One region of the Paenibacillus sp. ALE3 genome, then DNA from elsewhere that is predicted to be linked to it. Evidence: predicted binding sites of a transcription regulator. Region 1 holds the regulator's gene; each other region holds the start of a gene.
The links. Region 1 encodes Rex, which represses fermentation and respiration genes when NADH is low (regulators of the CRP and FNR family bind a similar motif). Its sites were predicted from a motif close to TTGTGAAATATTTCACAA; they were not measured.
Positions count from the first base shown of each region.

Region 1 (10,176 bases):
TGCTTAACCACATCGACCAATCCGGCCACATCCGCCTGCGGTTTGAGATCTAGTTTCAATACGACCTGATCCTGTTTAATATCTATTTGAGCGCTTGTCACGCCTGGATATTGAGATACCAGTTTTTCCAGAGGACTTTGCATTGTAACCTGACGGTAAATGAACCATCCCCCAAACATCAACAAGGCTGCCAAAACGGCCGCCACAACAATAGGAACTGCACGCAATTTCAAACAACATCCTCCTCTCAAAATGTAAAACCCAGAAGAAACGGGACGAATGTCAACAAACAACCAAATTGCATGATCTTATAGAGATCAGCAACTCATTTTTCTATCATTTTTGTCTATCACTTATAAAATATAGTATATCATAACGTGAATCTAATATCGAAGGCAATGTGTGGAGGAGTTGTGATTTTCGTAGTAGTAAAAAAAGACGTAAATACGATTTAAATCGCATTTACGTCTTTTCAACTTCAATCAGTTATTCTTTTAACAATACATTGCTTTCACCATCATCACTACTCCCATAACACGCTAGTAATTAGGCAAAGTATACTTTATCCCCGTCGATGCTCCATCTGAGAAACGGTAAAAGGTATAGTTATGATGGCTTTCATCATCGTAAAACAGTTGCCATACATATTCGCCATTGAACACACTCGGTTGGAGCCTTACAATTTTTGCATTTGGAAGTTGCTGCTGAATTATCGCTGTCATTTTTTGCTCGTCGACTCCGTTTTTCATCAGCTCGGTATGAACACCGCTTGGATCTGCGACAGGTACGTTAGGTTGTCCTTCCATTTTTTGAAAAGGAACCCACACCATTATATTTTCATTCTGTGCGTTTTTTCCTTGAACCACCCAATAAATCTGATCCCACACAGACTTCCAAGTCTGAGTCGTGCTAACCAGACCACCTGATTGCTTGGCCTTAATGATAGCGGCATTTTTCTCAGCCACCTGGTCTTGAGTAACGTAGGAATAATACCAGAAAATGCTGACCAGGATCAGTATTACGGCCAAAATGGCGACCGCTATCCATTTCTTCTTATTTTTCAAACCTGTGCTTCCTCTCTAAGGGGATGTGACACCTGAATTAGCGCGACAGCAGCCCTTCAAAGGCGGCTTGTGCCTCATGTTTGATACGTTCCTCGTCCATCGTCAGGCATTCGCCGTTTTTCACAACCTGACGACCGTCTACCCACACATGAGCCACGTCTTTGGCACTTGCAGAGTATACGGCATGGGAAATAAGATCTGTACGCGGCAAGAAATGGGCCTGATTCAGATCTAGCGCGATAAAGTCAGCCTTGTTGCCTGCTGCCAGCGCTCCTACTTCTTTTAAACCAATCGACTTTGCACCATACTCTGTTGCCAGACGCAGTGCTTCATTTGCAGGAACTGCTGTTGGGTCGCCAGATACTCCCTTGTGAATGAGTGCCGCCAGACGCATTTCCTCGAACATATCCAGGTTATTATTGCTGGCAGGACCGTCTGTTCCAAGAGAAACAGTAACTCCTGCACGCAGCAATTCAGGCACTCTAGCTACACCACTTGCCAGCTTCAAGTTGCTGCCTGGATTATGTGAAACCGCCACACCTCGTTCCGCTAATAAAGCTATCTCTTCGTCGTTCAAGTGTACGCCGTGGGCAACAAGTGAAGGGCGGGAGAAAAAGCCAAGCTTATCTAAGTGTGCAACTGGACGCAAACCGTAGTCGCGTACGTTTTGCTCAACTTCGGCGATCGTCTCGGACATGTGCGTATGCAATGGTAAATCGAGATCATGTGCTGCTTGAACAAATTTCTCAATAAACGCTGGCGGGCATGTGTATGGGGCATGTGGAGACATCATCGTTGTGATACGTCCGTCTGCTTTTCCATGCCAGTTACGGGCAAAAGTCACGGCCTCAGCCAGCTTGATCCGCTGTTCTTCTTCTGAACAGAGTCCAATGGCTCCACGCATCAAACTTGCACGGATGCCCGACTCTTCAGCTACACGTGCCACCTCATCCATATGATCGTACATATCCAGGAAAGTTGTGGTTCCACCTTTCAGCATTTCCAGCACTGACAAGGATGTTCCCCAGTACACATCCGTAGACGTAAACTTGGCTTCCATAGGCCACATTTTTTCCTGAAGCCACACTTGAAGTGCCAAGTCATCTCCATACCCTCGCAGCAGAGACATCGCCGCATGACCATGAGTATTAATCAGACCAGGCAAAAACAATAACCCGTTACCGTCGATTGCTTCCGTCTCTTCCTCACCCGCAGGCAGAGTCTCGCCAATGTAAGTAATACGGCTATCCTCCACAATCATAAAACCATGGATTACCCCAGCTTCAGCTCCATTCACGGCAAAAGAACCGTTTTTAATCATCCATTTATTCACTGTCATATTGTGCTTCTTCCTTTCCGTCCTCCAGATAATAAGCGAGGCTAAGCAAATCAGTTGTAAAGTCTGTGGCATGTATCCGAATGTTAGCCGGTGCCTTGAGAATGATAGGTGCAAAGTTTAAAATCGCTCCAATTCCACTCTCAATGAGCCTATCAGCTACGTGTTGTGCCTCAAAATCAGGTACAGTAATAATCCCGATTCGAATATTTTTTTCTTTTACAGTCGTTTCCAATTCATCCATCGGCTGAACGACTAAGGTATTGATTCTGGTCCCAACCTTATCCGGGAACGCATCAAATACCGCCACAATCTTCATATTGTCTTTTAAATAAGCGTTATAGTTTGATAGGGCTTGACCCAGATTACCCGCTCCGACCAATACTACATTAATTTGCTGGTCAATTTTCAGGATATGGCGTATTTTCTCAATTAGATAAGAAACATCGTAACCGATGCCCTTCCGACCAAAATCGCCAAAATAGGCAAGATCTTTACGAATTTGAGCTGGATTTAAATCTAACCTCTGTCCCAGCTCTTGAGAAGAGACCGTAGCCACCTCCCGTTTGTGCAGTGCATTCAGATAACGTAAATATACGGGTAATCTCCGTACGACAGCCTCTGAAATTTTATCTGATTTCATACTTGCTCCCCCTAATTGTAACGGACTTTAGGTGTCCGTCCGTTGTGCCTCTGTCTCCGGGGCGGATTGGAGCCATTCGGCGATGCGGGGCACCATTTGCCCCGATGGCATATGCTCCATTTTTGGTCCCGGTAACGAGTACAAAAAGTGCTTTCCATAATAGGATTCGATCACACGCGTATCGTAAACGATAACGACTCCGTGGTCGCTCGCTGTACGTACCAATCGTCCAAATCCCTGTTTGAAGCGAATAACTGCTTGTGGTACAGACAGCTTCATAAATGGATTCTTCTTCTGCTGCTGGAGCAGCTCGCTTTTTGCCTCCAGTAACGGGTGATTGGGCGGTTGAAACGGCAAGCGAACGATGGCCAGACAAGTCAAAGCCTTCCCTGGAATATCGACGCCTTCCCAGAAGCTGCTGGTTCCCAGCAATACAGAAGCCTTGGCTTCCTGAAAACGACGGGTTAGCTTGCTCCGACTCCCACTGTCTACACCTTGTCCTAACACGGTAATATCGCTGGATGCTAACGCCTCTTTGAGTGGCTCATACACTTGCCGGAGCATCCGATAGGAAGTAAACAGAACAAGCATTCTCCCCCGCGTCGCCTGGGCAGTCGCTCCTAGAGAGCTAACGAGCATCTCTACAAAATGTGCATCCCCTACACTGCCCTTCACACTCGGAAAGTCTCGCGGAATGACCAGCAACACCTGATCCCTGTAATTAAAAGGTGATGGGAGCTGTGACGTCATTAATCGTCCTTGATCCGCTGCCTCCTGCAAGCCGAGTTGATCGGTCATGTACTGAAACGACTTATCTACCGATAAAGTAGCAGATGTCAGAATAATACTTCTTTTTTTGTCAAAAAACATTTCTTTCAACTGGCGGCTCACATCGACGGGCACTGCATAAAATTGCAATGATTTACTACGGAATTGCCCACTCGCTTCGAGCCAATATACGGTTGTTTCATCATCGAGTCGTATAAAGAAGCGCAAATTTTCCCTAATCCCCGCCAAATCCTTAAGCAGACCCGTGATATCTGTAATGAGACTATCCGCCGCATAATCGTCGTGTTCTTCCTTGACATCCAGCATCAGCTTGTCGCCCTTGCGCAAAATTTCACTCAACGTTACATAAAGCTGATTTTCCAACGCCGCCGCTTGATCCCACTTTGCAGGCTTGGCCGACGGTTTGAGACGCGAAGAAAATTGTCCCGTTTCACCCGGTGTGGCATCAGACCGCTCTGGCAACATTCCAAACAGCTTATCGCTTAGCAGGTCCCAAGTTTCCTTAACCTCTAACACGAGTGGGTACAGCTGATCAATGGTCGAGGCCCATTCCGTCGACTTCTCATGCCCCGACTTTGCCAACTGCTGACGTAACGAAGGCAATTGTCCGTTCTTACTGTCCTTGAACAATCGAGTCAGCGTATGCACGAGTGTGAAATATTTCATATGCATGCCTAAGTGCTTACCGGCTACTTCCTCTAGATGATGTGCTTCATCAATGACCAGATGTTCATAGCTGGGCAATAGCTGGTGACTTGCTTTGACGTCGGTGAACAGCTTGGAGTGATTCGTTATAACCACATCCGCTGTTCCTGCTTCATGACGTGCACGATGATAGTAGCATTTGCGGAACCATGGGCAAGAACGACCAAGACAGGACTCGGAATCACTAGCTACTGTTTCCCAAAAATCCCCTCCACGGTTGCTCAGGTTCAGTTCCTCATCATCACCGGTTTCTGTCAGAGTCAGCCAGACAATCATTTGAGCCGCTGTAATCAAGTCTTCTTTTGGTGTCGCGAAGTCTCTTCTGTTTATTTTATGTTCAAACTTACGCAGACACAAATAATGCCCCCGACCCTTAAAAATGGCAGCCCGGAACGGGAACGGAATCACTTTTGTCAGCATCGGAATATCACGCTCTCGCAATTGCTCCTGCAGATTAATGGTATGCGTGCTTACGGTGACCCTCTGCCCATATTTTACACTGTGATACAGTGACGGAAGCAAATAGCCTAGGGACTTCCCTGTTCCTGTACCAGCCTCGATCAACAAATGCTTATCTTGACTCAAGGCTTGATTTACACCCTCAATCATTTGTGTTTGCGCCTCGCGCTCCTCATATTGGCTCAAGGATGAACGCAAATTGTCCCGCACATCATCCATATACTCCTCAAAGGAAACGCCTGAGAGTGGATTCGGATCATCTTCTCTACGTGGAGTAGCCAGTTCGGTCCAATCTTCCACTTTAAGCGCAAGCTGACGAAAAAACTGATGTTTCTCCAAATCCTGAATAGGGTCTAGCTCTTTCTCTTCTCGTATGCCGTCAAGAAACCAACCCAGGTCACTGTCTTCCTCTGCGAACAAATCGCTGAGCCGCTGTATCGTTATCAGAGGTAATGCCTGAAGCTCACTCAGACACTTTAAAAACACCTCAGCCGTAGCCAACGCGTCGCTGTCTGCTTGATGAGGGCGGTCATGCGCCAGCCCAAACTCTGAGGAAACAAAACCCAACTGATAAGAAGATAACGATGGAAACATAATTTTCAGAAAATCCATCGTATCCAAAATTCTACCGCTAAAGGGTAAATATCCACACCGGTCCAAAGCGCTTTGCAAAAAATTGAAATCAAACGCCACGTTATGACCGACCAGCACGACATCGTCCAGCATAGGCACGAGCTCCATCATCATTTCTTCGAGTGCAGGTGCATCCTTGACGTCATCGTCTGTAATTCCGGTCAATCCGGTGATAAAAGGTGGAATAGATCTGCCAGGGTTTACATAAGAGCCGTAAACACGGGAAATGCTGTGATCATGATCTATAATTGCAAGTCCGACTTGAATGATGTCATCCGCGGACTGGGTGCCTGTCGTTTCAAAATCCAATACCGCAAATTTCATTCGAGCTTAATCCTTTCTTATGACACATACAAAAATAATAACTCTGTATAATAGCATAGCAGAAGATTGTCTGTTTGGAAATTAAGACAGCCAAAAAAGACGATGCACACACCGCCTACGGAGGTGAGCATGCATCGTCTTACTCGGTGTCTGACAACTACATCCAGGTCAACAAGGAACTGTCGTAGCGAAGCTTTTCGGCACCGGACAAACAGGCTTGCATATTGTGCAGTGGCTCGGGCAGCGTTGGATCGAACTGATGAGCGAGAGCAAAATATTTTTGCGCCTCTTTTACGTCTGCCTGCTTTGCCATCAAACAGCCTAGCGCATTATAGATGACCGCTTTTAGCCCTGGCTGTTCAGTCAGGTGTAGCACCTTTTGAAACTGGCTTATAGCCTCTGCTGGATCATCCAGTTGAAAATGCGCCATTCCCATATAGATGCGACTCTGCCAGCTGTTCGGAAAATGCTGTAGCACCTGCTCAAATTGCTGGATTGCCTCCGGGTACATAAGTAATCGATAATACCCCTGCCCCCGGTCAAATGCCGGTAGCTCCTTTTCAGGCAGCTCAGCGTCAGACATGTCGGCCTCTGCGGAAAAGCCGGCTGCACGCAGGCAAACCATTTTTTCCTCAAAGGCCAGCCACTCATCCATAATTCCGTCACTCATTCTCCGCAGCAGACTCCAGTGCTGTAGCAGCTCCTGTCTGCGGGGGCCCTGGGCTGATGGGTAATGCTTCACGATATCATCTAACATGCTGTTCATTTCTGCGAATACATGCTGGAACATGTGCATCCCGCCCTTACGAAAGATGGATTAATACACTCACATTTTTCGCTTAAAAGACGGGTTTCATCCGCATTCCCATTCATTACATGATCGTTGCGTGTACTTCCTTGCTCATCGTTTGGGCTGGTTTATTATGTTCATCCACAAATACCACAGTTGGTTTGTATGTTTTGGCCTCTTCATTCGACATGGAAGCATAGGAAATAATAATGACTGTATCACCAGGCTGGACCAAACGGGCTGCCGCACCGTTAAGACAAATCACACCGCTCCCACGCGGTCCGGGGATCACATAGGTTTCCAGTCGAGCTCCATTGTTATTGTTTACAATTTGAACCTTTTCATTCTCCAGCAGATCTGATGTCTCCATTAAATCTTCATCTATGGTAATACTGCCCACATAGTTCAGGTTGGCTTCAGTAACCGTCGCGCGGTGAATTTTAGATTTCATCATGGTTCTAAACATGGGAAAGTACCTCCACTTTCTGTATTCTTATATTATCAATCAGTCGGGTATTCCCAAATTTTACGGCTAGCGCAACAATGACATCTTCTTGCACATCACATAGGCGCTGCTCAGGGCGAAGGGGCTCCAGGCCAGGAAATGTTAATATTTCAATGTAGTCAATATCTGCCAAAGGAGATGAGGCGATGGTCGACTCCACCATTTGATGTAACTGCTCAATCGTAATGGTGTTCTGTACAATATCTTCGCTCACTTCTTGCACCTTGCGCAGTGACTGGGACAGCACCAACGCCTGCTCACGCTGTTCCGCACTCAAATATACATTGCGGGAGCTAAGAGCCAAACCATCGGTCTCTCTGACGATAGGACAAGGTATGAGGGTCACATTCATATTCAGATCAGCCACCATTTGTTGAAGCACAGCAACCTGCTGCGCATCCTTCATTCCAAAGAAAGCCAAATCAGGACCTACCATGTTAAACAGCTTAGCTACCACTGTAGTTACACCATCAAAATGGCCAGGACGGGATGCGCCGCACAAGCGGTCTGTCAGAGCGGATACGTGAATTTTAGTTTGAGTTGGCTGCGGATACATTTCTGCTACAGTCGGCATAAATACAATATCCACGCCTTCACGTCGCGCTACTTCCAGATCACGAGCTTCATCGCGAGGATAGCTGTCCAGATCTTCGGTAGGTCCAAATTGAATCGGATTTACGAAAATGCTAAGCACCACCGTATCTGCCATTTCACGCGCCTTTTGCATCAAGCTTGCGTGCCCTTCGTGCAGGTATCCCATGGTTGGTACAAAGCCGACTTTATGTTGCAGTAAAGAGGCAGGATCGTGTAAAGTTTTTGCTCCATTGGCTCCAAGTTGGCGACGTTCGGCAATAACCTTGCGTAGTTGAGCCACTTCTCTTACGATGATCATGACTGAGATTCCACCTTTTCCTTAGCTTGTTCCTGCGCTTGTCCTTTTACCTGTCCGTACAAGGACTCCAGGGACTCCACAACACGGTCATCCGCGCTGAACACATGCTCTGCGGCCGGGAATGCCCGCCCTTTTACATCGCTCACATACTGCTCAATGCTGCTGCGGATCATGCCGCCTACATCTGCATAAGTTTTAACAAAACGTTTGCTGAAATATGGCGATGCATATTGAATCAGATCGTGGTAAACGAGTACTTGACCGTCACAGCCACGTCCTGCACCGATTCCAATGGTTGGAATAGAAAGTTCTTTAGAGATCGCCGTTGCCACTTCCTCAGTCACCAATTCCAAGACAATACCAAAGGCACCCGCCTGCTCTAATGCCTTGGCATCTGCCATCAACTGGCGTGCGTCTGCTTCGTCCTTACCTTGAATGCGATAGCCGCCAATTTGATTAACCGATTGCGGAGTAAGCCCGATATGGCCCAGTACAGGCACACCTGCCTGAACAGTCGCTTTTACGACATCGGCAATCTCAGCTCCGCCCTCCAATTTAACAGCATGCGCATGTCCTTCCTGCATCAGACGGCGGATGCCTTGAAGACTTTCGGATATGCTGCTGTGATATGTCATAAAAGGCATGTCCGCTACGATAAATGTATGCTCAGCGCCTCTTGCGACTGTCCGGGAATGGTACACCATATCATCCAAGGTCACAGGGATGGTTGAATCGTAACCAAGAACTACGTTACCCAGCGAGTCACCCACGAGAATGATATCAATTCCCGCCTCCTCGGCTATTTTAGCCGATGGATAATCATAGGCGGTCAGCATACTGAGCGGAATGCCCTCTTGCTTCATTTTTTTCATTTTTACAATATTCAGTGCTTGTTTTCCTGCCATTGTGAATGGCTCCCTTCCATCTTTTTTTGGCACAAAAAATAACCTTTTATGAACGCCTGTACATCTGCGTCATCAAAAGGTCCGAACAGCCAAAAAAGACACTCATTTTGAGATCGTCCCTTCTGTCTCGGTCCTGTTCGGCTCAGAGCAGAATCCAACGTAACCTTCAAATGAAGTTATGATGGTCTTACAAACTTGCTAAAGTAGAGCAATGTGCCCTTGGAGTGCAGCTCGGACCGTCCGATGCCGCCTCCTGCACAGTATAACAAAAAACACCAGCTTTTTCACGTGAAGTTTTACACAGGAAACAGAAAGATTGTGGTCGTATACTCAGCTAGGGTCGCTTCTACAATTGTATATCCCCTGAAATAACCTGAATCCGCTCACCCTGGTTCGTTTCTATTACGAGCGCTCCTGAAGGGTCCAAGCCAACCGCTGTACCTTCTACCGCTATCCCTTGTCCTGTATGTGCCCGTACGCTGCGGTTCATCGTCACAGATAATGCCTCCCACAGCATGGCTATTGGCTGGAACCCCTGCTCGGCATATAGCTTGCTTAGCAGCTCCATTTCTTCCAAAACAGCAGCAATCAGCGCAGTACGGTCAACTTCAAGCCCTGCCTCTATTTTCAAAGATGTCCCTACATGGGATAACTCTTCCGGATAATCTTCTACATTCAAATTAACGTCGATGCCAATGCCTGCAATGCAATAGCGAACCCTTTGATCCTCTGTTGCAGATTCCAACAGAATACCGGATACTTTGCGACCATGAATCAGCAGATCGTTTGGCCATTTAATGCCTGCCTCCACACCCGTCAGTCGGCGAATAGCCCTACACACCGCCACGCCTGTTAACAGGGTTAGTTGTGGTGTAAAGGCCAAGGGCTGGGCTGGGCGCAATACAATGCTCATCCAGATACCTTTGCCGCGAGGGGAATACCATTTCCGCCCCAGACGTCCCCGACCTGCCGTTTGTTCCTCCGCAAGCACTAACGTTCCCTCCGGCGCACCCTCTTCTGCCAAACGCATTGCATCCTGCTGAGTGGATACCGTTGAGTCCAGAATAACGATACGCTGACCAAACGATTGAGTGGTTAACATACCTGCCAATTTGGAGACTTCTAGCCGGT
Region 1 covers NZ_CM134214.1:1,932,908-1,943,083, reverse strand. Annotated here, with positions in the region: gene ACXHJ2_RS08735 (hypothetical protein) at 1-233, opposite strand, end outside; gene ACXHJ2_RS08730 (cell wall elongation regulator TseB-like domain-containing protein) at 540-1,064, opposite strand; gene ACXHJ2_RS08725 (amidohydrolase) at 1,102-2,403, opposite strand; gene ACXHJ2_RS08720 (redox-sensing transcriptional repressor Rex) at 2,390-3,043, opposite strand; gene dinG (ATP-dependent DNA helicase DinG) at 3,071-5,953, opposite strand; gene ACXHJ2_RS08710 (tetratricopeptide repeat protein) at 6,111-6,743, opposite strand; gene panD (aspartate 1-decarboxylase) at 6,826-7,209, opposite strand; gene panC (pantoate--beta-alanine ligase) at 7,202-8,140, opposite strand; gene panB (3-methyl-2-oxobutanoate hydroxymethyltransferase) at 8,137-9,045, opposite strand; gene ACXHJ2_RS08690 (biotin--[acetyl-CoA-carboxylase] ligase) at 9,392-10,176, opposite strand, start outside.

Region 2 (10,176 bases), 2.7 Mb from region 1:
TTGGAGCAGATGTGACAGGTGCATCCTTTAAAGGGGCCTGTTTGATCGGAACCGATTTTACGGGTGCAAACGTACAAGGAGTCATTTTTACCGATGAACAGCGTAGAGGAGCCATTGGTTTGGAGTGGTCTACACAGGTAAGGGATGCTGTTAGCAAAAGGGAGTGGCTGCATTGAGATATTTTCGACTGATGATAGACGAGCGGGTAAAACATCGGGTGGAGCCTGCTGCGCTGTCTCCTTTGCAAGTAGAAGATATCCTGACGGAGGCCGAGGGAGAGCAGCAGGATGATCCTCTTTTTTTGGCTGTACATACCGATCCACAAACAGTGTACCCGGATTTTCTGGAATTTCCCCTACCCCTGGTGTCCGACCGGTTGAAAGTATTATTGGAGAAATATATGCCAGGACTGAAATGGAAAGCGGCCATCCTTACCGATTTCCAGCAGGCTAGACAGGAGGTATACTGGGTGCTTCGTCCGCCGCTGGTGGACTGTTTGTCCGCACAAACGGAATGGTACCCCAGTGGTACATTGAAGCATTTGATACTGAGACAGGGGGAGATAGAGCCCCCTGTTTTTCGGATTGAGGGACTGATCGAACCTCATATCTATATTCATTTGGCCGTTGCAGAAAGCCTGCTGCGCCGATCTTTTACAGGTATTCGAGTGCAAAGAGTTGAGATAGAAGCACTAAGGAGGATGGGGTAAGTGGAAGAAGCGCAAGTGAGACCGGGAACGGGTGCAAAAAAAGGCTATGTCGTGGCAGGAGCGATCTTAAGTTGTAGTTATGGCACACAACCTGCCCGTTTGAAAAGACCTTTTAGCCATGGCGTCTACGTAAAAAACAAAGCACAAATGAACATTGGAGATTACGTTCCAGGAGTGAACATTCAGTCTTTTGGGAATTGCTCCAGTCCTTTAAATCCGGCCGTGCAGGCCAGTGAAATGGTGGACATCTATGGCGTGAAAAAGGCTCCGTGTGTTCCGGTCCTGACCATGCCGTGGTTGAATGGGAAAAGTGATGTGAAGATCGAGGGACAGCCGGCCTTGACACAAAACTGTACCCATCAGTGTCTGTATTGTGGTCATATCCAAATTGAAAATGATGGACAGGAGCTGGACTAAGAGTCTGTTTCAAAGCCGTTGGGTTTTGGATTCGGGACGTGTATACAGTTGAACTGAAGGGTGCTTCGCATTCGTACTAGATGGATATCCAGATGAAGAGACGATCTTATCAGGATATCCATTGTACCTACGATGATCTGGTCACTGCGATGGTACAAAAATACCAGTATTACCAGCATGGAGATAGCATTGATATTAGGGGGAGAAGCAACTCAAGGATTCATTTTCTCCTCTCTTTAATAAAGTGTTGACAAGAACAATAAAATATTATATCTTTATATCAAGATAAATAAATTAAAGATAAAACAACAACAAATTTTGAATAGGGAGGTATACACATGCTTGCGATTTTAGAAAGAATTAACCAGTTGGCAAAAAAAGCAAAAGAAGTTGGATTAACTGAAATTGAAAAAACGGAACAAATGGATCTTCGCAAAGAATACCTTCAAATCTTTCGAGGTTCTATCAAAAGCATACTTTTGAATGCTACGATTTATGATCCGAATGGAGATGATGTTACTCCTGAAAAATTAAGAAAAGAACAGGCTCAAATCGTTAAGCCATGAATTTAATTTTGTCTAATATCTCTAATTTAAAAATCTTTAATTAATAAATAATAACTATGGAGAGTGATTTTATGTTGGCGAGTGGATTGTTATTGATACGTTTGGTGGTTGGATTGTTATTCGTGGGGCACGGGGCTCAGAAGCTTTTTGGCTGGTTTGGCGGCTATGGCCCAAAAGGTACCGGTGGTTGGATGGAATCCATCGGGATCAAGCCTGGGGTATTGATGGCTGTGGCCGCTGGATTGATGGAATTGCTGGGAGGGGCTCTATTTACTGTAGGACTGCTCACTCCACTGGCAGCATTGTTGATTACGATGGCGATGATCGGAGCGATTGTCAAAGTGCATGGTCAAAACGGAATCTGGGCAACCGCTAATGGCTATGAATATCCACTGGTTCTTATTGCTGTCGTAATCGGGATTGCGTTGACAGGTGCAGGTTCATATTCCATTGATGCAATACTTCATTAATACATGAACTTAGATCATTAAAAATTGAACGATAATGAAAAATAAGGATTTCTACGATTAAAAGGAGGGTTTTATATGTCACTTCAAACGACAGGTATCCATCATATTACAGCTTTTGCCGGTAATCCGCAGGCTAATGTCGATTTCTATGCAGGTATTCTTGGACTTCGGTTAGTGAAGAAAACCATCAACTTCGATGCCCCCGAGGTTTACCACTTGTACTTTGGTAACGAGGCAGGGAGCCCAGGAACGATCATTACTTTTTTCCCTGCACCGGGAACTCCCAAAGGGCGAATCGGAGGCGGCCAGGTGGGCATAACCTCGTATGTGGTACCGCCAGGTTCGCTTGATTTTTGGCAGCATCGTTTGCAAAGCTTTGGTATTCAAGTTACGAAAACAAGCCGGTTTAATGAACAATATCTTCAATTCGAGGATAATGAGGGCCTACGTCTTGAGCTTGTTGAACGTGCGGAGGGAGCGAGCAGTACTTGGTCTTACGATGGCATTTCGGCTGATAACGCCATTAAAGGGTTCGGAGGCGCCGTACTATTTAGCGTCAATCCACAGAAAACGATGGATGCATTGGAGAGCATACTCGGATTTACGAAAATCTACGAAGACGCCGAATATGCTCGTTATCAATCTGCTGGAGAAATCGGCAACATTGTGGATGTTCCGCTCGTCAAAATGGGCTTAGGCTTTGGTGGAGCAGGTACGGTACATCACATTGCATGGCGCGCAAAAGATTTCGAGCAACATGAAGAGTGGAGAAGCGCAGTTCAGCATTATGGCTATCAGCCAACTCCAATCATCGACCGCCAATATTTTAATGCAATATATTTCAGAGAAGCGGGCGGCATACTGTTTGAAATTGCTACTGATCCACCGGGATTTGCTAACGATGAGCCTGCTGAATCTTTGGGGCAGAAATTAATGCTGCCAGAGTGGTATGAACCACAGCGGGCTCAGATCGAGGCAAACCTGCATCCTATTGAAGTGAGAACATTAACAGATAAACAAAAGTAAATGAAATGGCTGCTGTTTTGCATCCAGATGAAGTCACGTAAATCCACAATCTCATTCGATTGTGGATTTTTCATTTGATAGGTTACCACCTGAAAATGAAATCCTCCGCAATTAACCTATATTTATGATTTGACTAGGGCCTGTACGCAAACCTATTTGAGCCATAAACGAATTGAAAGCAGCGTCAAAAAAGCCATGAACATGTTCGCTGTTTTTTCATAGCGAGTGGCCAAGCGTCGATAGTTTTTTACTTTGTTGAAAAAGCATTCAATTAAGTGTCGCTCTTTATACGTTTCAGAATCTAACGGGCGCTTTACCCGCCGATTGCGTTTGCTTGGGATAACCGGAGTGATCGCTCGGCTTTGCAAAAGCTCCAGAATGGCATTGGTATCGTAGGCGCGATCAGCCAACACTTCGCCCGGGCAGAAGTCCAGTTCATGAAGAAGGCGATAGCCGGTGACAGAATCGTGGTCTTGTCCTGGCGTCAATTCGAAACGCAGCGGATAGCCGAGCGCATCCACCATCGCATGAATTTTGGTAGTTAATCCTCCGCGCGAACGTCCGATTGCTTGCCGGTCCTGCCCCCTTTTGCGCCCGCTCCATGTTGATGGACGCGGACGATGGTGGCATCGACCATGACCTGCTCCCAATCCGGCTCGATGGCGACATGCTTCAGTATTTCACCCCAAATATTCGCTTTTTGTAGCCGCCAGAAAAAGCTGTAGGCTGAAGACCAAGGGCCATAGTAACTCGGTAAATCCCGCCATGGCGCGCCCGTTCGAGCAACCCAAAGCACGGCATTGAGCATCTGGCGCCGATCCTTGGGCGGACGTCCTCCCTGTTTTTTTCGGGCTGGGGGCAACAGGGGGTCAACTATATTCCATTCTTCATCCGTTAACTCGTATCTTCGTCTCATGTGCCTTATTTTACTAGATTTCTACGAGTTGTACAGTTTGCGTACAGGCCCTAATCTAATATACGACATTATCTATCCAGGACAGAATCTGCTTCCAGGTATGTGTCTCGTGTGCTACCGTCCTCTTGTTATTCCAACAGCTTTTCAGACTTTACCAGCATTTCTCGTAACACGTGGGCGACTCGGCTTTTCCGGTTCTCTGCTTTCTTTTTTATCACCCGTAATGCTTGCTGGTATGCTGGGTTGTTGTTTTGATAATAAAACTGCTTGGCAGCAATGCGTAATGTCCTTCTCAACAACATAGCCGATGAACGTGTTAACCTAGAACGGAGTCCCCTGCGTAATACGCGCAGCGTATTTTTGTAGGTCTCAAAATCCTCGGATGGAGGAATTAGAGCGAATAAATTTAACGAGGAGTCATTGAACCCGTAAGTTTCATACATGATTCTCAGATTTTCCGTATTTAAAACGTTACCTCTAAGATGGGTTGGATGTTCCTGATGATATCCGACCACCTCTTTGATGCAATAAAAAGGGATTTTTAAGCGATGCAGTCTATAGCCCAAGTCCCAGTCTTCGAGTCCGTACAGCACAAACCGTTCATTGAAACCTCCAATACGAATCAAGTGGTTGCGTCTGATGGCTACACAACGAGTTACTAGCATCATCCAGGGAGCTACGTCCGTTGAGGCAAATTGTTTTTGAGTACTGGGCGGAACCCTGGTGGGGCTAACGACTTTAGACAATGCACCCGTTTGATGCAGGACATCATGAGGGGTGATGATCGGGATAATTTCATTCGCTGTTTCAAAGTCGGGATTCCATAAGCCTGATTGTGTAAGTATGCTCCGACAATGTTCTTTTTCTTCCACAGAAAAGTCAGGGTGATAATGGGTAAATGCATCGTCCCACGAGTGAGGAATGCCTGAAAGCACGGATTTGGGATACTTGCGGTGATAACGACTCACGGTTTTAATGAAATGAGGTAGCACCAAAAAGTCAGCGTCGCAGAAAATGATATATATCCCTTTTGCCTGGCGCAGTCCCAAATTTCGAACGGCAGATCGACCACGTTGTTCCGGGTGTGACACATAGATAAGAGGATAGGATGCTTTGAAGTCTTCAACCATTTCTTTCGTTCCATCTGTAGAGCCGTCATCAGCTACAATCACTTCGAATAGTTGCTTGGAATAGGTTTGCGCTTCAAATGAGGCGAGTGTGAGCAGCAGCTGCTGGGCTCGATTATAGGTTGGAATGATGACGCTGTAGCGGATAGCCAATGTGATCTCCCCCCACCACTTTTATTAGAACACGTTTGAACAAGATAAATAATAACAATGTATTCAAGGATTTTAGCCTGGTCTGGTCAAACACCCCTCAAGGTGCGAAACAGGCTTGGTCATATTGAGAATGTTAAGGTGGAGGTTCTGTATTTTTTGCTATTTTGCAGGTATTTTCAGTGGTGTGATGTATATGTCATGGCAGCATTACGCATAAGGATGTAAAGTAAAAGAGATACAAACAAACATGAGATGAAATGGACATGTTTATGGTAAACTATATGGAGTTATAGAAGACCTGAAAGAGGAGTACTATATGACACAATTTGTCTATAAGCAAATTATTGACGATCTTAAAATGAAAATTTTCGCTGGAAAGTTTGCAGATATGAGATTGCCAGATGAACGTAGTCTTAGTGAGACTTACCAGGTTAGTCGTAGTTCCATTAAACGCGCTCTGACTAAAATGGAGAGTGTCGGAATTATTTTCAAAAAACAAGGCTCCGGGACATTTATTAATCCCTTATACATAAGAAATGAATCTATCTTTAACTATGAAGGCTCTAATCTAGGAGTTACTGATAATTTTCAAATGCATGGCAAAAAGCCAAAAATCAAAGTATTGAGTTTCGAGGTCATTCCACCGACAGAAGAACTACAGCGCGATTTGTTCTTGGATACCCATGATTTTGTTTATAAAATCGTTCGCTTACGCCTGTTTGATGACGATCCCTTTATGATTGAAACGGGCTACATCCCCATTAAAATTGTCCAAGATTTAAATCAGACGATTATTGAGGGTTCCATTTTTAATTATTTGGAAGACTCGCGGAACCTGGCCGTCACCAAATCTTTTTTATCCATTTTTGCAGAACCGTCCCAAGAGAATGACCAAAAGCTACTAGAATTGAAAGAAAATGAACCGGTAGGCATTATGGAGGGGGTTTTCTTTTTAGATAACGGCACGCCATTTGAATTTTCACATATGCGGTTTCATTACAAATATTTGAAATTTAATACCTTTGTATCGGTACACTAACGAAAAGACTGGAGAATTCTCCGGTCTTTTTTTATGGTTTTGAAAAAGAATTAGAGTCTGCAAACCTTTCATTTATCACAAATTTTATTGGTTTATCTTTCTATATATTTTAATGTAAGAGCTTTTTTACTGTCTTTTTAATTTATATTTCATAGTATGTTCAAGATTTCACAAAATTGGACCGTATCACTTGTGAAAAAGGTTGAATTAATTTAGCGTAGCGTTATGATGTACATGTAGATGAAATTTCCGGAAATAAATTACAAACAAAATTACAAACCAAATTACTAGGGAGTGGACACCATGGCCTTAACACCCGTGTTAGCAGAATACTCATCTCAAACATATTTGAAAAAACTTGATGCATACTGGCGTGCAACCAACTACATTTCAGTAGGTCAGCTTTATTTAAAAGACAATCCTTTGTTGAGAGAACCTTTGAAAGATTCGGATGTAAAGGTGAAGCCTATTGGACACTGGGGCACGATTCCAGGCCAAAACTTTATTTATGCTCATCTTAATCGTGTTATTAATAAATATGATTTGAACATGCTTTACATTGAAGGTCCTGGTCACGGCGGCCAGGTTATGGTTTCAAATTCATATCTTGATGGAAGCTACACTGAAATCTATCCACAAATCACTCAAGATATCCCAGGCATGAAGAAACTGTTCAAACAATTTTCGTTCCCTGGCGGTATTGCTTCGCATGCTGCTCCTGAAACACCTGGATCTATCCATGAAGGTGGAGAGCTGGGCTATTCCCTTTCTCATGGTGTAGGTGCTATTTTAGATAATCCGAATCTGATTTCGGCTGTTGTTATTGGGGATGGTGAAGCTGAAACGGGACCATTAGCCGCTTCGTGGTTCTCTAACAGATTTATCAATCCAATCACGGATGGCGCAGTGCTGCCAATCTTACACTTGAATGGCTTCAAAATTAGTAACCCAACGATTATGTCTCGCCAATCGAAAGAAGAGTTAACTTCGTTCTTTAAAGGTTTGGGTTGGGAACCGTTTTTTGTTGAAGGTGAAGACCCTGATCACATGCATCCAGAAATGGCGAAAGTATTGGATACTGCCATCGAGAAGATCGAAGCTATCCAGAAGAATGCACGTGAAAATAATGACCTTACTCGTCCGGCGTGGCCAGTACTTATCTTCCGTTCACCTAAAGGCTGGACGGGTCCAAAGGAATGGGACGGAGTGCCGAATACAAATTCGTTCCGTGCCCATCAGGTTCCAATTCCGGTTGATCAAAAAAATATGCAGCACGCACCTGCCTTATTAGAATGGCTGAATAGCTATAGACCAGAGGAATTGTTCGACGAAAACGGTCGTTTAAAAGCTGAGATTGCTAAAATTCTGCCTACAGGCGATAAACGAATGGGAATGAACCCTGTTGCGAATGCGGGTAACCTTATTAAAGACCTGAAATTGCCAGATTTCCGTAACTATGCGCTGGATAACTCCACGCCTGGTAAAGTGATTGCGCAAGATATGTCGGTTTTGGGCAAATACGTTAAAGATGTGGTTGTATTAAATGAAGAGAATCGCAATTTCAGAATCTTCGGACCTGACGAAACGATGTCTAACCGCTTGGCTCCTGTTTTTGAAGTAACCAAACGCCAATGGATGGATCAAATTATTGAGCCTAATGATGAATTCTTGTCATCTTATGGTCGTGTCATTGATTCCCAATTGTCTGAACACCAAGCTGAAGGATTGCTGGAAGGTTATGTGTTAACAGGCCGTCATGGTTTCTTCGCAAGTTACGAAGCCTTCCTGCGTGTGGTTGACTCGATGATCACTCAACACTTCAAATGGTTGCGTAAAGCAACGGATCAAGGATGGCGTGCAGACATCCCATCATTGAATGTTGTAGCTACTTCAACGGTCTTCCAACAGGATCATAATGGGTATACACACCAAGATCCAGGTTTGTTAGGTCATTTGGCTGATAAGAAACCAGAATTTATTCGTGAGTATCTGCCAGCTGACGCCAACTCTCTGCTAGCTGTTTTTGACACCATTTTAAATGACCGTCAAAAGATCAATTTGGTTGTTTCCTCCAAACACCCACGCCCACAATGGTTTTCTGCTGATGAAGCGAAGGAATTGGTGGACAAAGGATTGAAGATTATTGACTGGGCAAGTACAGATCAAGGTGGAGAGCCTGATATTGTTATCGCTTCTGCCGGTACAGAGCCAACGATTGAAAGCTTAGCTGCGATCTCTATCTTGCATAAAAAACTGCCTGATTTGAAGATTCGTTACATCAACGTAGTAGACTTACTGAAGCTGAGAAGCCAAAAGTTAGATCCTCGTGGATTATCTGACGCTGAGTTTGATCAATTTTTCACAAAGGACAAACCAGTCGTATTCGCTTTCCATGGTTACGAAGGTCTGATCAAAGATCTGTTCTTTGATCGTCACAACCATAACCTGCATGTACATGGTTACCGTGAAAATGGCGATATTACGACACCATTTGATATGCGTGTATTGAATCAAATGGACCGTTTTGATTTAGTGAAGGAAGCTGTTCTAAACTTACCTGACGCTGGTAAGTACGCGAATATTGCGGATGAAATGGATGCAATGGTTAAGAAGCATCATCAATTCATTCGCGAAGAAGGCATTGACTTGCCAGAAGTAGAGAACTGGGTATGGGAAGGCCTGAAATAAAAAAAGTACAGTACATTTCAGCTTTGTGTTGGACAACCAAGCAGTCTAGCATGAAGTGAAATATATGATTTGGTAGTAGAATAGAAGTGCCTGACCTCCTTGATTTCAACGGGGATCAGGCATTTTTTGATGTAGCACACAGAGAATTTAATAGGGAAGTCACGAGCAAGTGGGTAATAAGTATATGGGGAACTGAATGGTTCGCTGCATTTTGTCTGAATATTGAAGAGGTGTTATGGTATAAGAGCATAGGAGAGGAGGCTGTTAATATGAACCATCCAATTCCGGAGAAGGTATTGAATGATGGCACTAAGGTGCCTGTCATTGGGTTTGGAACTGCTGGATTGAAGGGGGCAGATGGAGTAACAGCGATAGCTAGCGCGATTGATGCAGGTTACCGTCTGATTGACACAGCTTTCAACTATGAAAATGAGGGTGCTGTCGGGAAAGCTGTCCGGCAGAGTTCTGTACCCAGAGAAGAATTGTTGATTTGCTCCAAACTACCGGGTCGTCGACATGCGTATCAGGAAGCCATTGTCACGATCGAAGAGTCATTATATAGAGGCGGTTTGGACTATTATGATCTGTATTTGATCCATTGGCCGAATCCCCAAATTGATCGTTATGTTGAAGCCTGGCAGGCGTTGATTGAGGCGAAGAAGCGGGGCTATATTCGTTCCATCGGGGTCTGCAATTTTCTGCCTGAGTATAATGAACGTTTGATTCGGGAAACAGGTATCACGCCGAGCATCAATCAGGTTGAATTGCATCCATTGTTTAACCAGGAGCATCAGCGTGCAAAAGATGCTGAACAGGGCATTGTGACGGAATCGTGGAGCCCTTTGGGTCGCGGTCACAGCATAATGGAAAACGAAGAGATTGGGAAAATTGCTGCTGCTCATGGCAAAACCGCGACACAAGCGATTTTACGGTGGCATATTCAACTAGGAGCGATCCCGATTCCTAAGGCCTCTTCTGTAAAACACCAGAAGGAAAACCTGAATATTTTTGATTTTGAGTTGTCGCCTGAGGAAATGAACGTGATTTCGGCGCTCAGCAGGGAAG
Region 2 covers NZ_CM134214.1:5,033,323-5,043,498, reverse strand. Annotated here, with positions in the region: gene ACXHJ2_RS22610 (pentapeptide repeat-containing protein) at 1-176, shown strand, start outside; gene ACXHJ2_RS22605 (hypothetical protein) at 191-709, shown strand; gene ACXHJ2_RS22600 (DUF4280 domain-containing protein) at 710-1,126, shown strand; gene ACXHJ2_RS22595 (DUF896 domain-containing protein) at 1,465-1,692, shown strand; gene ACXHJ2_RS22590 (DoxX family protein) at 1,764-2,162, shown strand; gene ACXHJ2_RS22585 (ring-cleaving dioxygenase) at 2,238-3,188, shown strand; partial or broken gene ACXHJ2_RS22580 (IS5 family transposase) at 3,341-4,104, opposite strand; gene ACXHJ2_RS22575 (glycosyltransferase) at 4,233-5,384, opposite strand; gene ACXHJ2_RS22570 (GntR family transcriptional regulator) at 5,701-6,423, shown strand; gene ACXHJ2_RS22565 (phosphoketolase family protein) at 6,727-9,111, shown strand; gene ACXHJ2_RS22560 (aldo/keto reductase) at 9,381-10,176, shown strand, end outside.
Region 2: the regulator Rex is predicted to act here: its motif matches at 6,580-6,597, upstream of ACXHJ2_RS22565 (phosphoketolase family protein).

Region 3 (10,176 bases), 1.9 Mb from region 1:
ATGTATGACGCCGAACAGTTCCCACTGCATGCCACTGTATCTGGTAGCGTATCGCCAAGCGAATTTGTAGGGGATTTGGATCTGAAATATGTATATGAGCAGGGGCGGTTCCGGGTGGGACCTATAAAATTTGAAGATTCCTCTCCCTTTTGACGACTCTCGCAGAATAAGGTAGCATGGGATTAAATGCTAGACTGGCTGGTTTAGCGATTTTCCGAGTGAAAGAGGGGATTAATCATGTTTACATATGCGTTGGACGAACGCACAGTCCTTCGGCCGCTCACCAAGGAGCATGTGCAGCCTCTGTTTGAGCTGATCGAAATGTCCCGTGACCGCCTGCGTCAATGGCTTCCATGGGTAGACTCCACCACGGAAATCAGCCATACAGAGCAGTTCGTGCAAGGCGCCTTGAAACAAGCCGCAGAGAACGGTAGCCTGACCGCTGGAATTTGGATAGACAACGAGCTCGCTGGCATCATCAGCTACCATGAGATCAATTGGGCCCACCGGTCGGTTAGCATCGGATACTGGCTTGGGCACGGTTACGAAGGGCAGGGTCTCATGACCAGTGCCTGCCGCGTATTCGTCGAATATGCGTTGATGGAGTTGGACTTGCATCGGGTCGAAATCCGTTGTGCAACGACGAACCGCCGCAGCCGCGGTATTCCAGAACGCCTGGGCTTTGTGCTCGAAGGCATTGTACGCGAAGCAGAGTTGCTGCCAGATGGCTATATGAACCACGCAGTATATGGTATGCTCCAGAATGAATGGAAGCAACTTCGATAACATAGTACTGCACAACAACGCCGCAGGCCTGATCAGGTCTGCGGCGTTGTTGGTTATGAGCTGGACATCACAACCGAATGTTGCTGCCTGTCTGTAGCCTCCGGTCTATTTTAAGAAATAGGCCATTAGAACATCATCCACGAATTGGCCTGCTATATAAAACTCGTCATGCAGGCGCCCTTCAATTGCAAAACCGCACTTTTCATAAAACATAAGGGCTTCCGTGTTACAGGAGAGTACACGCAAACTTAACTTGCGTATGCCCTCCGCAGCTGCAATCTCCTTCATGGAGTTCATGAGCGCCGTCCCAATACCTTTGCGATGATAGTCTGGACGTACAGCTATATTTATTTCGAGTACATGACAATTACTAGCCAACAGCGTTGGAGGACGAAATCCAATATACCCGCAGAGCACTTCCTGTTCGATGGCGACCAGTTGAGAGCCTGGAGGCGTGTTACGCAGAAACTCTCCGCGCGACTTCCATGACAGCGAAGCAGGAGCCGTGCGTTCATTCCATACCAGTTCATCCAGCGCAATCAGATCAGGAGCATCCTTCATCTCCGAATGACGTATCGTCAAGGGTTGACTTGTAAACAATTCCTTTCAATCCTTCCTGTGAAGGCTTTCCTGAAGCAATAACTGCAACCAGCTGTCACCTATTGTACCATAATAAAAGCTCATTACTGAACTTTTATTGGGACTTAAGGACTGGGAACATCCACCTAAGAAGGAGTAGTATCCAAATTATCCAAATCATGCCGAAAACGGTTCAACCAGCTATGCAGAATGAAAAACAAAATGGATAATACGGCTACGCCTAATGCCAGCCAAAGTGTGGGCGGTAACCCACCGCCATCATATAACTTCCCCATAATATAAGGACCCATCACCCGCCCGGCTGCGCCAATGCCCCCTACAAGTCCAATGTAAAAAGGTGCACCCCGACCTCCATGATCAGACAGAAATGCTGGAACCGCAGGTGCGATCAGCATTTCTCCTAGAGTCGCCAGTACCATAGCGAATATCATCCCAGTATAGTTCTGTGTGCCCAGGATGACAATATAAGCTGCCAAATAAAATCCTCCAGCCCATGTCATTTGTGCCGAAGCGTGATGAGCGTACAGCCGTTTGATCCAGAAAATAATAGGTTGTGCGGCAAAAATAAGAATACCATTCAACGTCCATAGTAGCCCATACATCGTTTTAGGCAAGCCCTGTTCAATAATATAGGGAGAGACTCCCGTATTCCAGATCGAATTACCGAACCACAAAAAAAGTGAGCCTAACCCCACAAAGAGATACAGCCTGGTATCACGAAACAGCAATCGAGCTGGTATTTCTTCTCTTTTCATCACAGACTTGCTGAGCTGAACTTCCCCCTCTTCCCGATCTACCCTGCTTAGATACGACCAGAAGAATCCGGCAAATACCGCAGAAGTTACCCCGTTCATGACAAAGCTGAGCTGATAGGAAAGGTCGGCCAGAACGCCGCTCAGTCCCGTTCCGAGTGCCACCCCAATATTGTTCGCGACATAAATGATATTAAACAGCTCTCCACGTCGGTCAGCAAAACGAAAACCTACAAAGGCCTGAATCGCAGGCACAGATACCACATTAAAAAAGCCGATAAAGCCCATCATGATGACAAAAGCTACCCAATGACCACTGGTAAATGGAAGCGAGAGAAGTCCCAACGCATTCATGGCCAGTGAGCCGACAATCAGTTTCTTGGCTCCAATACGATGATAAAGGGCTCCGCCCAGCACTTGACCAAATATTCCGCCTAAAGACTGCACTAAAATCGCAATCCCCGCATCTCCCATACTACGGTTTAGTTCGTCGAATACATACATGCTAACGAGCGGCCACATGAGGGAACTTCCAGCGGAATTAATCAGGCTAGCAATGAGAAATACTTTTACTTCTTTCGGATAAGACTCCAACCATTTCATATATTTTGCTTCTCCTTTTGCACCTGACGCCATTAAAGGCATATTCTCATTGGCGCTTCACATTCACCACCGTTGAGAAAAAAGTAGCCCCTTGCCCCATATCCGACAGCCGGTCAGAGGTTAACGCATTGGCACGCTGTCTGCGTCCTTTGCCTTTCCACCATAATCCTTGGCTAATCACCGTGCCGGGCAGCATCAGATCGGTGACCTTGGCTTTCAATTCATACATTCCCCTGTCATTCCAGACGGTAACCGGATCACCATCTGCGATGTCTCTTGCCTGAGCATCCTCCGGGTGAATTTGCAACAAAGGCTCCCTCTCCAATCGCTGATGCTTGGGCAAATTAGCAAATGTAGAATTCAAAAAATTATGGTTTGGCGGTGAAACAAACATCAATGGAAAACGGTCATCCGCTTGCGGCCGATGCTCTCCGTCATACCCTTCGATCAGTGGTACATAGGAGGGCAATGCGGGCAGACCTGCTTGTTTCATTTTTTCCGAATACAACTCAATCTTGCCTGAAGGCGTAGTTAGACGCTCCAAATAAGTAGCCTTTGGCGTCATATCAAGCTTTACAAAAGGCGACTTTTTTAAGGCATCCAAGGTTACACCCTTGAGATAAGGGTTCGTTGGATTATCAAGCGCGCCTGCGATCATATCCTCTTCACTTTCTGTAAAGGCAGCTTCATCAAAGCCCATTGCCTGTCCAAGCAGGCTAAATAGCTCATAATTGCTTTTGCTTTCCCCAAGCGGATCAATGACAGGCTTCTGCATCTGGATATAGTGGTGCCAGTACGATTTGTATAAGTCTGTTCCTTCAAAAGAAGACGCAGCAGGCAGCACAATATCTGCATAGCAGGCCGTATCGGTAAGGAACAGGTCATGAACAACCGTAAACAGATCCTCTCGTTCAAATCCCTCCGTCACCCGTTCCGAATCAGGTGCTACAACTACCGGGTTACTACAATATACAAATAACGCCTTAATCGGTTGTTCCTTCTGTAGCAGCGCCTCTCCAATCCGGTTCATGTTGATCACCCGGGCATCCGGGTTCTGTCGCAGATCAGGACGCTCCAGATGGGCGCTGTTAATCTTGGCATAAGCACCATTGGAGCGCGACGCTCCCCCGCCGTGTTTCAACCATTGTCCAGTGAGTGCAGGCAAGCATGTAACTGCACGTACGTTCATACCGCCATTATCATGATGCTGAAGCCCATTTCCGATATTAATATAGGCCGCTCGCGCCTTCCCGTACATTTCCGCCAAACGGATAATATCCTCTTTCGGCACGCCGGTAATCTGCGAAACCCGCTCTGGTGTATAGGTCTTAACATGCTCGCTCAGTTCCTCGTGACCTACGGTATAGCGACGTAAAAATTCGTCGTCTGTCAGCCCCTGATCAAACAGCACATGCATAACCCCCAGCGCAAGCGCCGTATCCGTTCCCGGATATAAGGGAATGAACCAATCCGCCCATTGTGCCGTCCGGTTGCGATGGACATCAATAACGACCACCTTAGCACCTTTTTTACGTGCTTTCTCAGCCAATACGACCTGATGCATGTTGGTGCTGATGACGTTTCCGCCCCATACAATAATGAGCTCTGCATCCTCTGTGTCCTCCGGGCTTGTGCCGCCCTTAAATCCCATAACGGATGCCCAGCCTTCATTCCCAGCCACACTGCAAATCGTCTGATCCAGTTGGCTTGAACCCAGCGCATTGAAAAAGCGACGATCCATTCCATCCACACTCAATACACCCATATTGCCATAGAAGCTGTAGGGGAGAATGGATTCCGGTCCATCCGTACGTATCAGCTCCTTGAACCGACCTGTAATGGTATCGACCGCCTCCTCCCAGCTAATTCGTTCAAACTTCCCTTCCCCTTTGGCGCCTACACGCTTCAACGGATAAAGCACCCGATCCGGATCATATACTCGCTCGGTCATATTCCGGACTTTGTTGCATATAGCCCCTTTGGTAATGGGATGATCCGGATTACCAGTCACCTTGACTATCTTTCCATTTTCCTTGTGAAGCAGGAGCCCACACGTATCCGGGCAATCCAACGGGCATACGGCCGGAAAAATACCGTTCTGCTGCTCCGTCATCCGCTGTCCTCTGTGTAAGTTGTGTTGAAGTGTGGCCTCAAGAGGCGCGCTATTGCGATGATCCATGGTGTTAATGCTCCTTTCCGTTACCGTTTCCAAAAATTACACTGTTCTTATCATATCTACAGCTTTGGCCTATGGCAAGAGAAGGATTTTACCACACAGCATCTCTCCAAAATATATAAAAATCCGCCTGCTGTTTAGAGCAAAACGGATTTTAAAAATCATAATTATTTTTTTATCATCCTGTTTCATCATTACATACCCAGGGTAAAAGAGATCAAGGCATTATGGACGAGAGCACACTCATCCTCCATGCCAAATCATGGACCACTCCCAAAAAAATCCGCCATGACAGGTTTCGTTCCCCCGGGCCTGTCATGGCGGATTTGCTTTGTTCATTGCTTCATAAAGTAATGTGATTATGCATGATCACTCAACGGATTGGATGCAACGGAAGGAGTAATTTGAGATTCATTCACGGAATGTGTGTTGGTTTGAGTTTTTTTCAGATAGGCCAGCCAGTAGGCTCCAGCCACAAACAGACTGCCTCCTACCAAATTCCCCAACCAGACCGGAATGAAATTCATAGCATACTCTGCCCATGAAAAATGACCTGCAAAAATAGCCGCCGGAATGAGAAACATATTGGCTACAACGTGCTGAAATCCAATAGCAACAAAGGCCATGGTCGGGAACCAAATTCCCATAATTTTGCCGCCGATGGAGTCTGTGCTATAAGCCATCCATACAGCCAGTGCTACGAGCCAGTTACATCCTATACCTGATATAAAAGACTGCAAAAAGCTTTCATGCAGCTTATGCCCTGCCATATCCACCACTTTATCCAGGTAAGGACCCGTTTCGGTCAAGCCCAGAACATGCCCGAAGAAAAATGCAACAAATAATGCACCTGCAAAATTACTGAGCGTAATAATCGCCAAATTACGAAGCATGGCTCCTGTCTTAATTCGTCCTGCCCATCTCGCCAAAGGCACTGCCATCATATTGCCGGTCAGCAATTCCCCACCAGCGATCAAAACTAACACCAGACCTACAGGGAACACCGCAGCTCCAATAAAGGTAGCAATGCTTCCCCATTCTTTAGGTGCACTTGCAATAACGCGTATATCCAGCAAAAACCCTAGTGCAATAAATGCACCTGCCAAAAATCCCAATACTACCGCCACATTCCACGGGTTGTTCGCCTTGGCCACTCCTGTTTCCACCGTCTTTTCGGCAATTTGCCCCGGTTTATAGCTTGCCATCTGCCCCCGCTCCTTTAATATCTTTTAAACAAAATATTCTTCTTTTATATTTTATTTAAAATCAGTGATTTTGTTTGTGAAAAAAATCACTTTCTAAAGTATAAAAAAAACAGCCCTTGGATAAAGGACTGTTTTTCTATTTTATTACATCTACTGCGCTACTACGCGCTTTACATTTAATTGTATTCTTCCTTTTCAACAGCTCTCAAGAACCAAAGAACTCCGCCCAGACCGACGGCTGCAACAACTACAAGAAAAAGGATATAAAACAAATCCATTATAAAGTCTCCCCCTAATCCTTATGCTCTCTATATTGTACTATAAGGATTCATCCGTACGCTTCAGATTGTTGACAAACTTATGAACAATGTCACAGACAAATCGAATTATACAGTAACTGGGTTCCGTTCGGATATTGTAGGCAATGCTTGCAAACCTGCCGCGTTCAGGAAATTCCAAGGCTTGTTATAGTGCGGCTGGAAGAAGAAATCGACAAAAGCCAACTGGTCAATGGTCATATGATTTTGAATGGCTACAGACAGCGTGTTAATGGATTGCGTCAAATCGACCTTCGACATAATTTGTGCCCCAACAATTCTCCGTGTCTCCTGCTCATATACAACCTTCAGCAATACCTTTTCAGAGGTTGGCATAAACTCAGGACGGTAGCTGTCCTCAATGGTTACAGCTTCTACAGTCATCCCCTCGTCGGTTGCTGCGGCTTCTGTCATTCCTGTTCCCGCAATATTATCTTCGTAAATTTTGATACCCGAGGTTCCTTGTGTTCCCATGTAGGCAATGGTCGGCTGTACCAGATTGCGTGCCACCAGCGTCCCCATTCGAACCGCATTCGTCGCCAATGGGATATAAGCTGTTTTGCCAGTCGGATTATAACGAATTGCACAACTGTCGCCTGCTGCAAACACATCCGGGCAGCTACTTTGCATATAATTGTCCACAATGATCGCACCGTTAGGCAACATATCTACCTGACCTTTGAGCAGATCCGTTTGAGGTCGGAAACCGATACAGAGTATAACAAGCTCTGTTTCATACTCTCCTTTGGAGGTCACGACCTTACTTACTTTACCGTTAGTCCCCTCAAAACGACTTACTGTCTCGCCAAGTACCAGCTTAATGCCATGTTCTCTCAGGGAATTCTCAATCCGGTCTGTATACTCATGGTCTAAATACTTATTCAATATACGATCAGCACTGTCGATCAGCGTTACGTTCTTACCGTTCATTTGAAAAGCTTCTACCAGTTCAACACCAATGTATCCAGCTCCGACGACTGTAATGTTCTGTACGTGCTGGGCTTTCTCAATGATTTCATTCGAATGATTATAGTTCTTGCAGAGCAAAATATGATCAAGTTCAATGCCTTCCAGCTTCGGAATAATTGGCCACGATCCAGTAGTCACAATCAATTTATCAAATGTGTCCGTAAATTCCTCACCTGTTTGGAGATTACGTGCATGCAGCGTTTTGCCGGCTGTATCCACACTCGTTACCTCATGAAGCATCTTGGTCACTACACCCATATCAGCCAGTTGATCTGGGGACGAATAAAACAATCCGTGCGGATCTTTGACGACACCACCTACGTACAGTGCAATACCACAAGATAAAAATGAAATATTGTCATTACGCTCATAAACCGTAATTTCGGCATCTGGATAACATTTAGCTGTGTTGACTATGGCTGCTGTACCTGCGTGTGTACATCCGATAACTGCTACTTTCATGTTGAATTCCTCCTTGGTGTGTGGGCATAAAATGTATAATAATTGTGAATACTTTCACTTAGGCAACTCGTTACTTCTTGTGATTTATTTCACTTCATGCGCTTATTATAGTGTGATATTTTTCACATTACAATAGCTTTTTATGATATTCACAGTTTGTCCACATTTAAAAAGGTAAGGATGTCTGAGATCAGCCGTTTGCTGAAATATTTTTTTCTCCATTCAGTTTTCCCTGTCTGCCCCCTGATTATGCCCTTGGAACAGACTTTCCACACGATGCGTCAATTCTTAGGTAAATGCTCATTTAGAGAATAAAAAAAGGTCTGTTTCCCCTGAGACAGGCAGAAATCAGACCTTGTTTATACATATACTTTGGAATTACACGAAGCTATTATAACAACTGCTCAATGGCAGCTTTCATCGCTTCCGGTGGCTCCTTAGGCTCAAAACGCCCTACAGGCACACCTTCACGATTCACAATGAATTTTGTAAAATTCCACTGAATTGTACCATCTTCCTGTTCTCCAGGCTGCTGCTTCTTCAAATATTCAAACAGAGCTGCTGTATCCGGTCCGTTCACATCCACTTTGGCGAATACCGGGAAATTAACCCCGTAATTCAATTGGCAAAATTCAGCCGCTTCCTCGCTGCTGCCCGGCTCCTGACCGCCAAATTGGTTGCAAGGGAAGCCTAAAACAACGAGTCCTCGATCCTTATATTCGTCATAAAGCTTCTGCAAATCCCCATATTGCGGGGTAAGTCCGCACTTACTGGCGGTATTCGCAATAACCAGCACTTTACCTGTGTAAGTTTCCAGAGAAACCTCCTGATTGGCTGGTGTTACGGCATTATATGAATAGACAGACATACAGCATCCTCCTTCATGTCGCTTGGTTAGGTTCTTAACCTATTTTACCCAAAACGTGACGGACATGCCAATATCCACAGACCCTTTACCGCTGATGCTGCCACTTGATGACGCTCTAACCTCTTGCTGCTACTTGTGGTCTAGCATCACGCCGCTCGGCAACAGAACCCACCGTTTGCTTCTCTTCTACATTCATTCCCTTTACTACTTGGTTTACCGCAGGCTGACCAGCCAAAGCATACGGAAGACAGAGTGGTACCCCTGTACGAGGATCAGTAACAATATCCGCCTCGATCCCGAACACCTCACGCAGCACATCGGGGGTCATAACCTCAGTCGGGGCTCCTACCGCCTTCGCTTTCCCTTTTTTGATCGCAATCATATGCTGAGCATACCGGGCTGCATGGTTCAAGTCATGCACGACCATAACAATGGTGCGTTCTGCCGAAGTATTCAGATACTCTAACAGATGCAGCACTTCCAGTTGATGCGCCATATCTAAAAATGTAGTCGGCTCATCCAAAAACAATATATCCGTATCTTGCGCAAGCGCCATAGCAATCCAGGCACGCTGACGCTGACCACCAGAAAGCTGATCAATCGGACGATCGTGAAATTCGCTCATTCCCGTTACTTGTATTGCCCACTCTACCATTCTGCGATCTTCCGCTTTCATGGAACCAAAACCTTTTTGATAGGGGAAACGTCCGTAAGATACCAGTTCCGTCACGGTCAACCCTTCCGGCGCAGTCGGATTCTGCGGCAAAATAGCCAACTGCTTCGCTACCTCCCGGGTGGATTGCTTATGAATGGATTTACCATCCAACAGAACGCTACCGCCTTTAGGATTCATGATGCGAGCCATCGTTTTCAGAATGGTCGACTTACCGGAGCCATTTGCACCCACCAATGCTGTGATTTTCCCTTGCGGTATTTCTACGTTCAGATCCTCTACTATCAATCGATCTTCATAAGCAATATCCAGATTTGCCGTTTTCAGACGAAACATTTGGAATCATCCCTTTCCCTAATCCAATATATATAGTCACGGGCTTAACGCACGACATTCATCAAAACTTCATTCTATCTTTATATAATAAAGATATTGATAATCATTATCAAGTGTTAACTGGCATATTCCTTCTAATTTACAATGCGAAACGTTCAATATTTCATCAAAAAATCAAAAAAAGATCACAGCCCTGAAGCTGTGATCTTTTAATTCTGGCCATTCGCATTAAGCCTGTACAGAGGACAGTCCAAATGCTTCAGCCATGAGGCGTATTGATTTCATTTTGGCATCAAAGTCGTGAATGATGCTCGCAACCATAATCTCCTGTGCATTATAGTCCTTGCATAATTGCTCAAGCTGACGCTTCACCTGTTCGGGTGAACCGACCACCATACGCTTGCGATTCTCACGAATGCGCATCCGATC
Region 3 covers NZ_CM134214.1:5,801,372-5,811,547, reverse strand. Annotated here, with positions in the region: gene ACXHJ2_RS26165 (copper amine oxidase) at 1-153, shown strand, start outside; gene ACXHJ2_RS26160 (GNAT family N-acetyltransferase) at 238-786, shown strand; gene ACXHJ2_RS26155 (GNAT family N-acetyltransferase) at 892-1,386, opposite strand; gene ACXHJ2_RS26150 (MFS transporter) at 1,512-2,741, opposite strand; gene ACXHJ2_RS26145 (molybdopterin-containing oxidoreductase family protein) at 2,788-4,920, opposite strand; gene ACXHJ2_RS26140 (formate/nitrite transporter family protein) at 5,277-6,122, opposite strand; gene ACXHJ2_RS26135 (FAD-dependent oxidoreductase) at 6,509-7,870, opposite strand; gene ACXHJ2_RS26130 (glutathione peroxidase) at 8,262-8,738, opposite strand; gene ACXHJ2_RS26125 (ABC transporter ATP-binding protein) at 8,854-9,747, opposite strand; gene ACXHJ2_RS26120 (LLM class flavin-dependent oxidoreductase) at 9,976-10,176, opposite strand, start outside.
Region 3: the regulator Rex is predicted to act here: its motif matches at 6,197-6,214, upstream of ACXHJ2_RS26140 (formate/nitrite transporter family protein).